Regions from separate parts of the Erythrobacter sp. SG61-1L genome, predicted to be linked through region 1. Evidence: predicted binding sites of a transcription regulator. Region 1 holds the regulator's gene; the other holds the start of a gene.

Region 1 (7,509 bases):
CTATCAGGCGGTGCGAGCTGATCCGACGGTGTTCCGGGTCGGAAATGTCCGTACTGTCGTGATAGAATGCCGACAGAGCGCCGACCACGCCGCACATGATGGCCATCGGGTGCGCGTCGCGGCGGAAACCGCGGTAGAAGGTCGCCAACTGCTCGTGCAACATGGTGTGGCGAGTGATGGTGCGGGTGAAGGCGTCATATTCACCGGCATTGGGCAGTTCGCCGTTCAGCAGCAGATAGGCCACTTCCATGAAACTGGAATGTTCTGCCAGCTGGCCGATAGGATAGCCGCGATGGAGCAGAACGCCTTCCTCGCCATCGATGTAGGTCAGGGCACTTTCACACGAAGCGGTGGAGGTGAAGCCGGGATCGTAAGTGAACATGTGCGATTGGCCGTAGAGCTTGCGGATGTCGACCACATCCGGCCCAACGCTGCCTTCCAGCACCGGGAAATCGTAGCTCTTGTCTCCAACGGTAAGCTTCGCGTGCTTGTCAGCCAAGTCTCGTACTCCTCAAAGCTCTGCGGCCTGGTCGCCCGGAACGGCCTGTGCGTCGATACGCGCAAGGCTTTCGTCCTTTCCGAGCAGCACCAGGACATCGAAAATACCCGGCGAGGTGGTTTGCCCCGTGAGCGCCGCGCGCAGCGGCTGCGCGAGTTTGCCGAGGCCCAGCCCCAGCTCCTCCGCCATCGCCTTCAAACTGGCTTCCAGCGCCTCAGTTGTCCAGTTGTTTTCACCCGCCAAACGGCCAGAAATCCGCCACAAAAGCAGTTGTGCATCGCTGGTCAAAAGAGCCTGCGCCTGCTCGGTCATTTCCAGCGGGCGGGTCTTGAACAGGAAGGCGGCGCCATCGGCCAATTCGTTCATGTCGCGCGCGCGGGTTTTCAGCACGGGCATGGCGGCCACCAGCGTGTCGATGTCGGCTGCAGGGCCAAGGCGTGGGGCGATCAGCGCGGCGAGCCGGGCATTATCTGCTTCGCGAATGTAATGGCCGTTAAGGTTCAGCAGCTTCTTGAGGTCGAAGCGCGACGGGCTTTTGCCGACATCCTTGATGTCGAAAAGCTGGATCGCTTCGTCCTTGGTGAATTCCTCGCGGTCGCCATGGCCCCAGCCGAGGCGAAGCAGGTAATTCAGCAACGCTTCGGGCAGGATGCCCAGTTCGTCGCGATAATCGCCAACACCCATGGCGCCGTGGCGCTTGGAAAGCTTGGCGCCGTCCTGCCCGTGGATCAGGGGGATGTGCGCATAATGCGGTTCCGGCCAGCCCATAGCCTTGATGATGGTCAGTTGGCGGAAGGCATTGTTCAGATGATCGTCGCCGCGGATGATGTGCGTGACGCCCATGTCATGGTCGTCCACCACCACTGCAAGCATATAGGTGGGCGTACCGTCGGAACGCAGCAGGACGAAATCGTCCAGTTCCGCATTCTTCACCGTCACCTTGCCCTGAACGAGATCCTCGATCACCGTTTCGCCATCGCGCGGGGCCTTGATGCGCACCACGTAATCCTGACCTTCGGGCCAAGTGGAAGGAACGGCATCGCGCCATTCGCTTTCGATGCGGAAGGGCTTCTTTTCCTCGCGCGCCTTTTCGCGGCGGGCGGTCAGTTCTTCCTGCGTCAGATAGCAGCGATAGGCCGCGCCGCGCGCGATCAGATCATGTGCCACCTCAGCATGACGCGCTTCGAACTGCGACTGGTAATAGGTGTGCCCGTCAAAATCGAGGCCGAGCCAAGCCAGCCCGTCCAGAATGACGTCAATCGCTTCCTGCGTGGAACGGACCTTGTCCGTATCTTCGATCCGCAGCAGCGTCTTGCCGCCAAAATGCCGGGCATAGAGCCAGGAGAACAGCCCCGTGCGGGCATTGCCGATGTGAAGGAAGCCGGTGGGCGAGGGCGCAAAGCGCGTGACCACCGGGCTGCCGGTTGCCGCTGCATTGCCGCTAACGCTTGCCATGACCCACTTGATCCTTTCCATTGTTCTTATGGCAGACAGCACCCCCGTTTCCGTTCCGCTGAAAGAACTGCCACAGGATGCTGCGATGCAGCAGACGCATTGGCGAATGGAACGCCTCTTGTCCAGCGTGGGAGACAGGATCGACGCATTTTTGGACGCATCCGGATTCGACCGTGGGCCTTGGCTTGCAGTGGCATTTTCCGCGGGAATTGGGGCCTGGTTTGTACTCGCCACGGCCATCGGATGGTTATGCGCGGCTGTCGTCGGTATCCTTGGCGGCATGGCCGCACAGATGTTCTGGCGCCACAATGATCGGCGTGCCCATTTGCGGGCGGCAATATTCGGTGTGGGACTCGCCTTCTCGCTCGGAGTCGCAGTGGTCTGGGCGAAGTCGTCGCTGGTCGGAACGGAACCGATTGCACATCCCATAGCCGGGACATTCGATGCCCGGGTGCTGGAAAGGATAGAGCAGCCTGCTGACGGGCGGGCGAGGCTGGTGTTGGCAATGCGCGAGCCGGAGACTAGCCGGGCCGTGAAGGTCAGGGTGAACCTTCCGCTGGACAAGGACATCCTCGGGCTGGGCGAGGGGGCGCGGATCAGGGTCAAGGCGCGGCTCATGCCTCCCGCACCGCCGCTGCTGCCTGGCAGTTACGATTTTTCCCGTGCGGCATGGTTTGACGGGTTGGCGGCAACCGGCAGTGTGGTTGCCGCGCCCGAACTGCTGGAGCCTGCCGCGCAGCAAGGGGGTTTTGGCTCGCTTCAGCGGCGCCTTGCTGACCATGTCCGTTCACGGCTCGATGGTTCGGCGGGCACTATTGCCGCCGCATTGGCGAGCGGGGATCGCGGGGCGATTGCCGGCGAGGACGAGGCTGCGATGCGCGATGCGGGCCTTTCGCATCTGCTTTCCATCAGCGGGCTGCATGTCAGCGCGGTGATCGCGGCGGCCTATTTCATGGCAATCAGGCTGCTGGCATTGTGGCAATGGCTGGCCCTGCGGATACGTCTGCCCGTTGCCGCAGCCGCCATCGCGGCGCTGGCGGGGATTGGCTACACGCTGCTGACCGGCGCGGAAGTGCCGACAGTGCGAAGCTGTGTAGGCGCGGTGCTGGTTCTGCTGGCCTTGGCGCTGGGGCGAGAACCGCTTTCGCTGCGGCTGATCGCCGTTGCGGCGGGCTTCGTTCTGCTGCTCTGGCCCGAAGCGCTGGTGGGGCCGAGCTTCCAGATGAGCTTCTCGGCAGTGATCGCCATCGTCGCCCTGCATAGCGCAGGGCCAGTCCGCGCATTCCTTGCCTCGCGCGACGAAGGTTGGCTGGTTCCCGCATTGCGCCGGGGAACCATGTTGCTGGTGACGGGGCTGGTGATTGAATTCGCGCTGATGCCGGTGGTGATGTTCCATTTCCACCGCGCCGGGCTTTACGGTGCCTTCGCCAATGTGATCGCCATTCCGCTGACTACCTTCGTCTCCATGCCGCTGATCGCATTGGCGCTGGCGCTGGACGCAATAGGACTGGGGGCACCGGCATGGTGGCTGGCGGGTAAATCCCTCGAATTCCTGCTGGCTCTGGCGCATTTTACCGCCGATCAGCCGGGGGCGGTGAAGCTGATGCCGCAGATGGGCAAGGGGACATTCGCCTTGTTTATCGCCGGCAGCTTGTGGCTTGCCCTCTGGCGCGGGCGGGTGCGGCTCTGGGCGGTGCTGCCACTGGGAGTGGCCTGCGTCCTGCTGGCGATCACGCCGGTGCCCGATGTGCTGATTTCACGCGATGGGCGCGAAGTGGGCATCACCGGAGAGGACGAGCGGCTGCTCGTCCTGAGAGAATCCCGCAGCACCTTTGCGCGGGAGACTTTGCAGGAAATGGCCGGGGCAGAAGGCGAAGTGCTGGCGATCAGCCAGTGGTCTGGCGCACGATGCAGCGCGGATTTCTGTGTCGCCACCCTGAAACGGCAGGGGCGTGAATGGCATCTCTTGCTGGCCCTGAGCAAGGAACGGATCGACGAGCGCCAACTGGCCGCAGCCTGCGATTTGTCCGACATCGTGGTGGCGGATCGCTATCTGCCCAGATCCTGCCGCCCGCGCTGGATCAAGGCGGATCGCCGGAGCCTGGACGAGACGGGCGGACTGGCCCTCTATCTCAACCGCCATGAAATGAAGTCCGTTGCCGAAGGGCAGGGCGAACATGGCTGGTGGAGGAACGGAAAGGCGCGCCGCTACGACGGGCCGGGCGCGCCTTCCAGAACTTATCCGTGATACGCCTCAGTGATACTGGCGCAGCAGGCCTGCCAGCTTGCCCTGCACGATCACTTCATGCGGTTCGTAATATTGCGGATCATAGGCCGCATTGGCCGGATCGAGCCGGATGCGGCCACCTTCGCGGCGCAGATATTTGAGTGTCGCTTCCTCGTTCCGCACCAGAGCCACCACAATTTCACCATCGCGAGCATGGTCGGTGCGCTTCACCAGCGCGAAGTCGCCATCGAGAATGCCAGCATCGATCATCGAATCGCCCGACACTTCCAGCGCATAATGATCGCCCGCGCCCAGCAGGGCGGCGGGAACCGGCAGGGTCCGGTCACTTTCCAGCGCCTCGATCGGAACGCCTGCGGCAATCTTGCCGTGCAGCGGAAGCTCGATCACGTCATTCGCGGCAAAGACGGGCGCGCGCGGCGGCGCAGCGACGCGGCTGACCGCATCATTCGCTGGCGCTGCGGGCTTGCTGCCCTTGGCGTTCACATCCTCGGGGTTCTTGAGAACTTCCAGCGCGCGCGCCCGGTTGGGCAGGCGGCGGATGAAGCCACGTTCTTCCAGAGCGGAAATCAGCCGATGCACACCCGACTTCGACTTGAGGTCCAGCGCTTCCTTCATTTCCTCGAAACTCGGGGAAATGCCCGATTCTTCCAGACGGGTCTGGATGAACAGCAGAAGCTCATGTTGCTTGGCGGTGAGCATCGAAGCGGCCTCCTCAAATGTTCCACCTACGGAACGAATGCGGAACAACTAGGCAACTTCTCAAGCCAAGTCAAGCAACCCCGCCATTTCCGATCCAATAGGCCGGGACAATGCTTCCCGGTGGCGCCGGTGGGGCGTTGGCGGGCCGCTCTATAAGCAGTCCGGAAGAGGCCATGGCGCGCAATGCACTGGAATCGCGTTCCGTGACCGGCACGGCTTTGCCATCGACCAGAACGGCACGCAGAAACTCCATCCGGCCACCTCCGGCGGGCATTTCTCCTGCCAGACGCAGGGGGATGGGGGAGGGAAGCGGGCGACTGTTTCCTGCAAGGGCGCGCAGCAGGGGCAGCAGGAAGAAATAGGCCGTGACGAAGCTGGACACGGGATTGCCTGGCAGGCCGAGCACGACAGTGCCGCCCTTGCGCGCCACCAGCAGCGGTTTGCCCGGCTTCATGGCCACCCGCCAGAAATCGATCTGGGCACCCCATGCTTCCAGCGCGGGACGGATAAGGTCATGGTCGCCCACAGACGCGCCGCCACTGGTGACGATCACCTCGGCGTGGCCGGCAGCGTCGAGCGCGGCGGCGAGTGCATCGAGATCGTCGGGCACCGGGCCGAGGCGTTGAATGTCGGCAGCAAGCCCGCTCGCCATCGCGGCGAGCATGGCCCCATTGCTGGCCGGGATCTGGTGCAGGGCGCAATTGGCGGGATCGGCGGCCAGTTCGTCCCCGCTGTCGAGAATGGCAAGGCGCGGCAGGCCGTGGACGCTGAGCGAACTGTTCCCTGCCGAAAGCGCGAGCGCGATCTGCGCCGGGCCGACCCGGGTGCCCGGCGGAAGCAGGGCATCGCCGCTGCCGAAATCGAAGCCCGTGCGCCTGATATGGCGAGCGCTTGGCTCACCTTCGCCATTGAGGGCGAGGGTCTCTCCATCCCGATGCGCATTTTCCTGCAGCAGCACCGCGCTGGCGCCCGCAGGCATCAGCGCGCCGGTGGAAATGCGGATCGCTTCCCCGGCGCCGACAATGCCGGAATAGGGATGGCCGGCCGCGCTTTCGCCAACCACTTTCCACGGGCCATGCTCGCCCTCACGCATGGCATAGCCATCCATAGCGGAAAGATCGGCGGCGGGCTGGGTGCGGCGGGCGGTCAGCGGCGCGGCAAGGCAGCGACCGAGAGCCTGTTCCACCGGCACATCTTCCGGCGCCAGAGCATCGACTGACGCAAGCAGCCGGGCCTGAGCCTCGCTGAGGGGAAGGGGCGGCTTCATCGGCCTATTCTTCCGGCGCGTGCCATTCGCCCGATTTGCCGCCGCTCTTGGCCAGCAGGCGCACGCCTTCGATCACCATGCCTTTATCGAGCGCCTTGGCCATATCGTAAATGGTCAGCAGGGCGACGGAGGTGGCGGTCATCGCTTCCATCTCGATCCCGGTTTTCCCGGTGAGGCTGGCTGTGGCCGTGGCGCGTACGCCGTCAGCCTCGAACGCGAAGTCGACAGTCACGGCGTCCAGTGCAAGCGGGTGGCAGAGTGGGATCAGATCGCCCGTCTTCTTGGCGGCCATGATCCCGGCAATGCGCGCGGCGGCGAGCACGTCGCCCTTTGGAGCATCGCCGTCGCGGATCGCATCCAGCGCTTCGGGCGACATGCGGATGCGGCCTGTGGCAACGGCCTTGCGGGCAGTGGCTGCCTTCGCGCCGACATCCACCATGCGGGCCGCGCCCGATTCGTCGAGGTGAGTGAGCTTGGTCATCCGGCTACGCGCTTTTCCGTCGAAGTTGACAAGGTTGACACTGTACAGAGAGATCGGTTCCGGGCCTCTCCATCGAGGATGCCCGGCACGCAAATTCCCATGGTGAGCCTGTGTCCATCGCCCACCCATGCCAGAATGGGTGCCTGTAGGACAGAGGGCGGCGATCAGGCGCCCAGCAGCGCCTTCGTGGCGGCGGTAACATCGTCCTGACGCATCAGGCTTTCACCCACCAGGAAACAGCGCACGCCTGCATCGGCAAGGCGCAGGATGTCCGCATGGCTGTTGATGCCGCTTTCGCCCACCAGCAAAGTGCCTTCCGGCGCCAGCGGGGCGAGGCGTTCCGTCGTGCCGAGATCGGTGACGAAACGCTTCAGGTCGCGGTTGTTGACGCCGATGAGGCGGGATTTGAGCGCCGCGGCGCGTTCCATCTCTTCCTCATTATGGACTTCAACCAGCACATCCATGCCGCGTTCAATGGCTGCGGCCTCGATCTCGGCCATCTGGGCATCATCCAGCGCGGCAACGATGATCAGGATTGCATCGGCCCCGATGGAGCGGGCTTCCGCCACCTGCCAGGGATCGACCATGAAATCCTTGCGCAGCACCGGCAGGGCACAGGCCGAGCGGGCTTCGATCAGGAAATCCTCATGCCCCTGGAAATAGGGCGCGTCGGTCAGCACTGAAAGGCAGGCCGCGCCGCCTGCCTCATAGGATCGGGCATGGTCGGCGGGATGGAAATCCGGACGGATCAGGCCCTTGGACGGGCTGGCCTTCTTGATTTCCGCGATCAGGCCGTAACCGCCATCGATCTTCGCTTCGAGTGCCTTGCGGAAGCCGCGCGGGGCGCTCTGCCCGGCGGC
Region 2 (7,509 bases), 290 kb from region 1:
CGCCAAGTTCCGCCAGCAGTTCGAGGTCGCTCAGTTCAGCCATCAGCGCTGGCCTTTGCGGCATGGCGCTGAAGGAAGGCAATGCCCTCAGCCATCTTGCGCTCCCAGGCGTCCTGCGAGGTCAGCGAGGGCAGCCGACCACGCTCACGCTTGAACTCCAGCGCGCGCTCCGCCAGCGCCCGGGCATCCTCGTATGTCAGCTTGTCCTTCTTGGCATTGATCACCGCCTGCACCTGGAGCAGCGTCTTCTCGTCCATGGCTTTGGCCATCACCGCTATGGTCGCGTCGAACGGATTGACATGATCGATCAAATCGATGTCGAGGTCAGTTACGCTGAGCGCGAACTTGCGGACGCCGTCGATGAAGGCGGTGTTCGCCTTGATCTCGCCGTCAACGACGTCTCCACCCATCATGGCCTTGGCCTGCTGCGTCACGTTCATCGCCGCGATCGCATGCTGGCGCACGGCCTCTTGGTCTTCGGCGCTCAGTTCGGGATACTTCTCGCGGATGATCTTGCCCATCTTCAGTTGGGTCAGTTCCTCGGGCACTACGTCAGGATCGAACATGCCGCGTTCTACCACCGACTTGTCCTGCACGAAGTTGGCGATCACCTCGTTGAGGTCCTCGCGGCAGATCCGCGTCGCCTCGATGCTGGTCGGCAGCTTCAGGCCCTTGATCTCGAAATGCATCTGGCCCTGGGCGTTGACGCCGATATTGGTCTCGCCGAGCTTGTAGCCGTCTTCGCCGTAGTCGAACCCTTCCTTCGACCCGGCATCCTTCGGCGTGAACTCGAACCGGGGCGCGAGCACTTGCTCCATCAGCAGGCTGGCAGCAATTGCCTTGAGGTAGTCGTTGATCGCATCGACCACGAGCGGATCGTCTGCCGCTGGCTCGGCAATCAGGTTGGTGAAGCGCGCCCGCGTCTTGCCGGGAGCGTCGCGGGTTGCGCGGCCGATGATCTGGATGATTTCGGTCAGGCTGGAGCGATAGCCGACAGTTAGCGCATGCTCGCACCAGATCCAGTCAAACCCTTCCTTGGCCATGCCAAGCGCAATGATAATGTCGACGAAATCCCGGTTGGCCCGGGCTTCAGGCGATTTGAGCGAGGCCACGACCTTGTCGCGCTTGGCCGCGTCGTCGTCGACCAGGTCGGCCACCTTGATCGTACCGCCAGAAGCGGTGCGCACCAGATGGAAGCCCGTGTCTGGATCCACGCCATGCCAGTCACCGAGGTGGTTCATGATGTCCTCGGCCTCGCGGTGCTTGTCCTTGAGGCTCTCGCGCGAATTGACCGATGGAATGTGGACGATGGTCTTCACTGTCGGGTCCAGAAGCGCTGAGATCTTGTCCGTGTAGCGGCCGATGTAAAAGCTGTAGCCGATGTCGAGCACCTTCAGATGCTCATAGCCGTTGAGCTGCTCGTAATAGGTGTAGGTGACGGTCTCGAATTTCGCCTCATCTTCCGGCGCCAGCACGGGGATGGCATCGCCCCGGAAATAGCTGCCGGTCATGGCGACGATGTGAGCCTTGTCGCGCCCGATCAGCTGCGCAAGCTGGGCGCCAAGCCGGTTGCCAGCATCCGCCGAGACATGATGAAATTCGTCGATGGCAATGACAGTATCGTCGAAGGCCTCCACACCAAACTCGTCAAATGCGAAGCGGAACGTGGCGTGGGTGCAGACCAGCACCCGATCATCCCCGGCGAGAAACTCGCCGACGGCCTTGACCTTGGACTTGGCCACCTTGGGATCGTCCGCGCCGGGCGTGTTGCACAGGTTCCACTGGGGGGCGACCACCCAGTCGGCCCAAAAGCCATGCTTGCTGAGCGGTTCGCTTGCAAAGCTCGCACCGATCGAGCGCTCCGGCACGCAGACGATCGCCTTCTTCACGCCCTGGTTTGTCAGCTTGTCGAGCGCGATGAACATGAGAGCGCGGGACTTGCCAGAGGCTGGCGGCGACTTGATCAGCAGGTACTGCTCGCCCCGCTTGTCATAGGCGCGGGCCTGCATCGGCCGCATGCCGAGTTCGTTCGCCTTAGCCGTCGCACCGGTGCCGGCGGGGCAGAAGGTGACCGTGGGAATGATATCGCCGTTTGCCATGCAGTTTAGGCCGCCTTCTTGCCGGTCATCTTGGTATAGAGCTCGAAAAGCTTCTCGAGCCGTTCGGTGTCGTTACGGAACTTCCGTCCAATGTAGATCCGCTCCAGCACTTCGTCATTACGCTCATGTGCATGACGAAGGTTGTCGGGCATCTTCGCGGGATCGTAGAGTTCGGCAATCGTCTTCGGGAAATGGGCCTCGCGCGCGAGAAGGATGTCCTCCGCGCAGCGGGTAAGGTCGGCCTTGCCTTGTTCAGTCAACGTGGTCGGTATCGGGAAAGTGTTCCATCCCATGGTATTGGAGTAGCGGTAACGCGTTTCCAACTTTCCGCAGACGGCGCCGACCCAAACGAGGTGCAGCCGGGAGGCGACAACTGAAAGGTTCCAGAGAGGCGCGTCGTAGATGGCGAGAGCCAGATTAGATACCCGCACGTCCGGCGGCATCAACCCACACGGCAAATATTCACGACGTTCGGACGAGACGCTTGGCACCACGATGGTGTGCTTGTTACCGATAATCGTCCGCTCGAACTTGTAGGGAGTGTCTAAACCGGCGCGCCCGCGTTCGCTACCGTTCAGCCGATACTCCCGGATCTTTGAAAGCCGTTCCGCGATCGGGGGAATCGCGTAGGCAAGGTCAGCCTGATCATCCGAGATCCATAGGCAGTATCGCTGCAAGCCATTGATGAACTCAGCCGAGCCTACGATCGGCCTGATCAGGGGCTTGGCCTGCGGGTAGTCATCGAGCAGAGTGCGGGCCTCGTCGGTCGACAGCAAGAGGTTGCCTTGGTCCCGAGGGATGTTGCCTCCGAACATGACACCCAGCTCCGAAATGGGCTCCGACGCCCTCGCTACAATGACTGTATCGCCTGGCGAGAGATAAGGGTTGATGTTGGCAACTTCTTTTCGAGCTGCGTCGGAATAGATGAATTTCCTACGCTCCTGGGCATCTGCCACACCGACGATGATGCAGGTCACCTGCGCGTTTCGCGCCGCGTTGTTGCCCCACATGAAGTTCTCATGCGCAAAGAAAATGGCCTGACCATTAGCAAAGATCTTCGGCCAGATCAGCGGGACCTGAACCCCTTGGCAGATCGAGTTGGTTGACACGAAGGCGAAGCGTCCTCCGTGCCTGATGTAGTCTGACGCCTTCCAAAACCAGCCTGCTATATAGTCGACCGCGCGGACTTCCTGCTTTCCGGACTTAAAGGTCCGCAGATCGTCCTTCTGCTCTTTGGTCTGGTATTTGTCTCCGATGTAAGGTGGGTTTCCGCAGATGTAGGTCTCGCCACCTTCATTCTCGAAGTCGATCTCAGACTGGTCCAGCGGTGTGCCAAACAGGTCATCGGCCTGCATACGGACCCCGGACCCGGCCGGCGGGCAAAGTGCCAGCCAATCAAGTCGCAGCGCGTTCCCGTTCGTGATCCAGTTCTGGCTGTCGAGAGGAAGAAAATCGGCCAGCGCCTCCTTCTGCCCTCGATAAATCACGTCGCACTGGAACTCGGCGATAATCAGGGCCAGGCGCGCGATCTCGGCCGGAAAATCACGGAGTTCGATACCCCTGAAGTTGGTCAAGGGGATGGCCGACTTCCGGTTGGCGTCGCCTCGCCGCAGGTTGATCTCGGCCTCGATCTCCCGCATCTGCTTGTAGGCAATGACAAGGAAATTTCCCGATCCGCATGCCGGGTCAAACACGCGAATGTGCGCCATGCGGTTGCGCAGATTGAGCAGTTTGCGGCCATTGTCGCCCGCGTCTTCGAGCGCCGCCCGCAGGTCGTCGAGGAACAGCGGGTTCAGCACCTTCAGGATGTTGGGCACGCTGGTGTAATGCATGCCTAGCGCGCCGCGCTCCTCGTCGTCGGCGACCGCCTGGATCATGCTGCCGAAAATGTCGGGATTGATCTTCTTCCAGTTTAGGTTGCCGATCTGGATCAGGTAAGCCCTCGCGATCCGGCTAAAGCGCGGCACATCAGTGTTGCCTGAGAACAGCTGGCCATTGACGTAGGGGAACACGTCCGCCCAGCGCGGCGTGCCGGCTGCCTTGCGATAGCGCTCGTCCAGCTTCCCGTCGTGCCGCGTCGGCGTGTCCATCGCCTGGAAGATCTGGCTGATGACGTCATGCGTGTTGCTCGAATCCCGCGCGCTCATCTGCTCGACAGTCCGGGTGAACAGGCCCTCACCGTTGAAGATGTCGGTATCCTCGGCGAAGAAGCAGAAGATCAGCCGGGCCATGAAGTGGTTCATGTCGGCCCGGCGCTCGGCCGTCGCCCACTCCGGGTTGTCCTTCAACAGCTCGACGTAAAGCTTGTTCAGCCGGCTCGTCGCCCGAATGTCGAACGTACTCTCGCGGATCTGTTTGACCGTGGTTATGCCGGCAAGGGGCAGGAACAGGCCAAAGTGGTTAGGGAAGTCGGCAAAGGTACAGGCGACCGTTTCGCCGGTATTGAGGTCTTCCGCCTGGAAATCCTCTCCATCGGTGGCAAGAATAAACTTGGCCTTAGCCGCGGCGGTCTTAGGACTTTCGCGCAGCGCCTTTAGCGCCTGGTCAACGGCTCCGACGTCGCAGGTGGCGATATGGATGTTGCTACGCTGAAGCACGCCGCTCGGCAGATCGGACGCGTTTGAGGCCCCGCTACGCAGCTTCTTGAGCGTTGTGGCTTTATTTCCAAATGCTTCAAGGAACGCAAACGGGAACTCAGCCCGGTCAAAGGGAAGCTCCGCTAACTCCGAAATTGCCTGTTCGATCTCAACTGCATTCATGCGCCATCACTAGAACGTGAACGGGGGTGAGAACAAGCCGAGACCGCCTACGGTTCACTTCTCAACGGCTTGGACATTAAGAGCTCTTCTCCATTAGAAATTGCCTCACCCGCTCCTGCGTCTTACGTCTCGGCCGGCGACCTTCGCGAAGGTCCTGAACAAACCGTGGGTCCCCGACGGCCTGCCTACCAAACGTGCTGGCCTTCGTACCGCTACGCGTCATATAGCCCTCAATCTGGTCCAGGAGCTCCATCGCCTTCGACTCGCTTTCCGCTTGTGTTCTTGTTATGTTCTTATTAGGGAGGCTTCCTAGAGTCTAGGATCGAATTTCCTAGACGGATGCGATAGGACCCGCAGCGATGGAAGATGCACGCAAAGCCCTGGACGATCTGATCCAGCAACGAGGATGTAATTACTCCTCGATCTCCCGCCTTCTCGGACGCAACGCGGCTTACATCCAGCAATACATCCGCCGCGGCAGTCCCCGGCAACTGGACGAGCAGGACCGCTCCGTGCTCGCCCGCTTCTTCGGAGTAGACGAGAAGATCCTTGGCGCGCCCGAGCGGCGATCCGGCCCTGTCGTCGAACTGGTCCATGTCCCGGTTCTCGATGTCGAAGCCTCGGCAGGGCACGGCGCTTTGGCCGAGATGGAATCCAAATGCGCCCAGTTCGGGTTCGACGAGAAGTGGCTGCGCCGTCTGACCGCAAGCAAAGCGACGAGCCTTTCGATCATCGCCGTGCACGGGGATTCGATGGAACCGACCCTGCACGATGGCGATGAAGTCATGGTTGATCTGAATGATGGACAGTCGCGGCTGCGCGACGGGATCTATGTGCTGCGCATGGATGACATGCTCAGCGTCAAGCGGGTCGCAATCGAGCCGCAAGGCAAGCGGGTCTCGGTACTCAGCGACAATCTGGCCTATCCTAGCTGGCGCGGTCTGGAGAAGCGGACGATCAATATTGTCGGCCGCGTGCTTTGGTTCGGTCGCGCGCTGCGCTAGGTAGCGAACCCATGCTTGCGCTTCTTGCTGCCTCGATCGTCGCTGCCGGCCAGACCTTTACCTGCACACCCACGCATGTCTGGGATGGCGACGGGCCCATATGGTGCGCCGAAGGCGCTCATGTTCGCATCGCCGGGATCGCCGCGCGCGAAATGGACGGAACATGCCGGACCAACCAGCCCTGCCCCGACGGGTCGGCTATCGAAGCGCGCGACGCGCTCGTCGATCTTCTTGGCGGCCCTCGAGGGACCATCTCGACAGGGCACGTCGTGGTTCGTGGACCGAGATTGACATGCCGGTCGGAAGGTTCGGCAGGCGGCAACCGGACGGCTGCCTGGTGCCGACTGCCGAACGGAGCCAATCTCTCCTGCTCGATGATCCAGACACGCACAGTGCTGCGTTGGGATCGCTACTGGAAAGGGCCCGCATGCCGCTAGGCCCGGAACTCTATCTGACAGGCCGTCTTGCCGAAGGCCCCTTCGGACTTGAACTCCATTCGGGAGGCGGCGTGTGGGAGCTCGACACCGGGCGTGGAGCACGTCGATTGCTCGGACGCGAGGTGGAAGTCTGCGGACGCCGCGCCGGGTTCAACGAGCTCATCTGCGATCAGATCTGGCCAGCAGGACACCCCCGCCCTCCTCGCTCCAAATTCAATATTGAACTTCTCCTGGCGTGCAGTGTCGTGGGCTATGGTTTGATCGCATTCTTCATGGGCCTTGTTGGACGTCTCGGCTGATGCTGAGCGATTGGGAACTCTGGGCATGTGCCAACCACGTCCTGAAGACCCATGGTGAGAATGCACCGCTTCATGTCGCCGAGCAGATCGGCGCGCTCGCGCTGGCACAGGACGAGACGGGCATCGCCACCTGGAAAGCCATCGCCAAACGCGTGGCAGAGCTGATGGGCAAGGATCGCCTGACGCGGCTGCAATAAGCCAATATTACCTCAACCACGTCTCAATGCTGGTTAGCCCATCGGCGAGAGATCGCCCGGAAAGAGAGTGGGCTGAGAGCTCCTGCCGGCATTCCCCTCTCCTTCGAACTCCAAACCCTGCATGCGTTCGACCAGATGGCGCGCGAGATCGACACGAGCATTGCGCTGGGTTCGCGGGTCGTCAGCACCGAGCCCGACAAGCGTTGCTTCGGACGCAACCGCAAGCGCGACCTCGATGTGCGTAAACAGGATCTCATCGGCGATTCGGGACATGGTCGCCATGAGAACAAAAACAGAACTAACAGTCAACCGGTGCCATATGGACCCATGCGGATATACGCTGTGTCAGATCCCGATTTCGAAAGGCTTGGTGATCGAGCGATCGAGTTCGGGCGGCTCACGGCGGGGTTCCGGCGCCTTGTCCCTCGCTTTGCCCTTCGCCTGGCCCATTGCTGCCGCATCGCGCAGTTGATCGACCGTTTCGAGTGCCGAGCGCTTCATGCCCGGATTGCGCTCAACCGAAGCTTCGAGCTTGCCCGCATTGTCGACAAACAGGGTCAGACCATCGCGCAGACGGGTTATCGTCACGAGGAATGTCTGCTGGTTCGCAAGATTGCGTTCGCGGCTGTCCATGACGGCAATCCCGCGGTCGGAGGTCAGGCCCTGCGCCATATGCGCGTTGAGCGCGTAGGCGAGGTCAAGACGCTCGAGCAT

Evidence for each region. Region 1 encodes LexA, which represses DNA repair genes until DNA is damaged. Its sites were predicted from a motif close to GTTCCNCNCTTGTTCT; they were not measured.
Region 2: a site for LexA is predicted at 5,126-5,141, ahead of SZ64_RS03580 (S24 family peptidase). Genes of this name have one in related genera too.

What each region holds. Positions count from the first base shown of each region.
Region 1 covers NZ_JXQC01000003.1:985,219-992,727, forward strand. The annotation lists gene SZ64_RS05090 (citrate synthase) at 1-499, opposite strand, end outside; gene gltX (glutamate--tRNA ligase) at 512-1,954, opposite strand; gene SZ64_RS05100 (ComEC/Rec2 family competence protein) at 1,983-4,202, shown strand; gene lexA (transcriptional repressor LexA) at 4,209-4,901, opposite strand; gene SZ64_RS05110 (molybdopterin molybdotransferase MoeA) at 4,972-6,168, opposite strand; gene moaC (cyclic pyranopterin monophosphate synthase MoaC) at 6,173-6,649, opposite strand; gene trpC (indole-3-glycerol phosphate synthase TrpC) at 6,814-7,509, opposite strand, start outside.
Region 2 covers NZ_JXQC01000003.1:690,531-698,039, reverse strand. The annotation lists gene SZ64_RS03595 (GIY-YIG nuclease family protein) at 1-43, opposite strand, end outside; gene SZ64_RS03590 (DEAD/DEAH box helicase) at 36-2,099, opposite strand; gene SZ64_RS03585 (DNA methyltransferase) at 2,105-4,858, opposite strand; gene SZ64_RS03580 (S24 family peptidase) at 5,218-5,862, shown strand; gene SZ64_RS18910 (hypothetical protein) at 5,874-6,299, shown strand; gene SZ64_RS18905 (DUF5818 domain-containing protein) at 6,290-6,598, shown strand; gene SZ64_RS03570 (hypothetical protein) at 6,598-6,795, shown strand; gene SZ64_RS03565 (hypothetical protein) at 6,829-7,068, opposite strand; gene mobF (MobF family relaxase) at 7,141-7,509, opposite strand, start outside.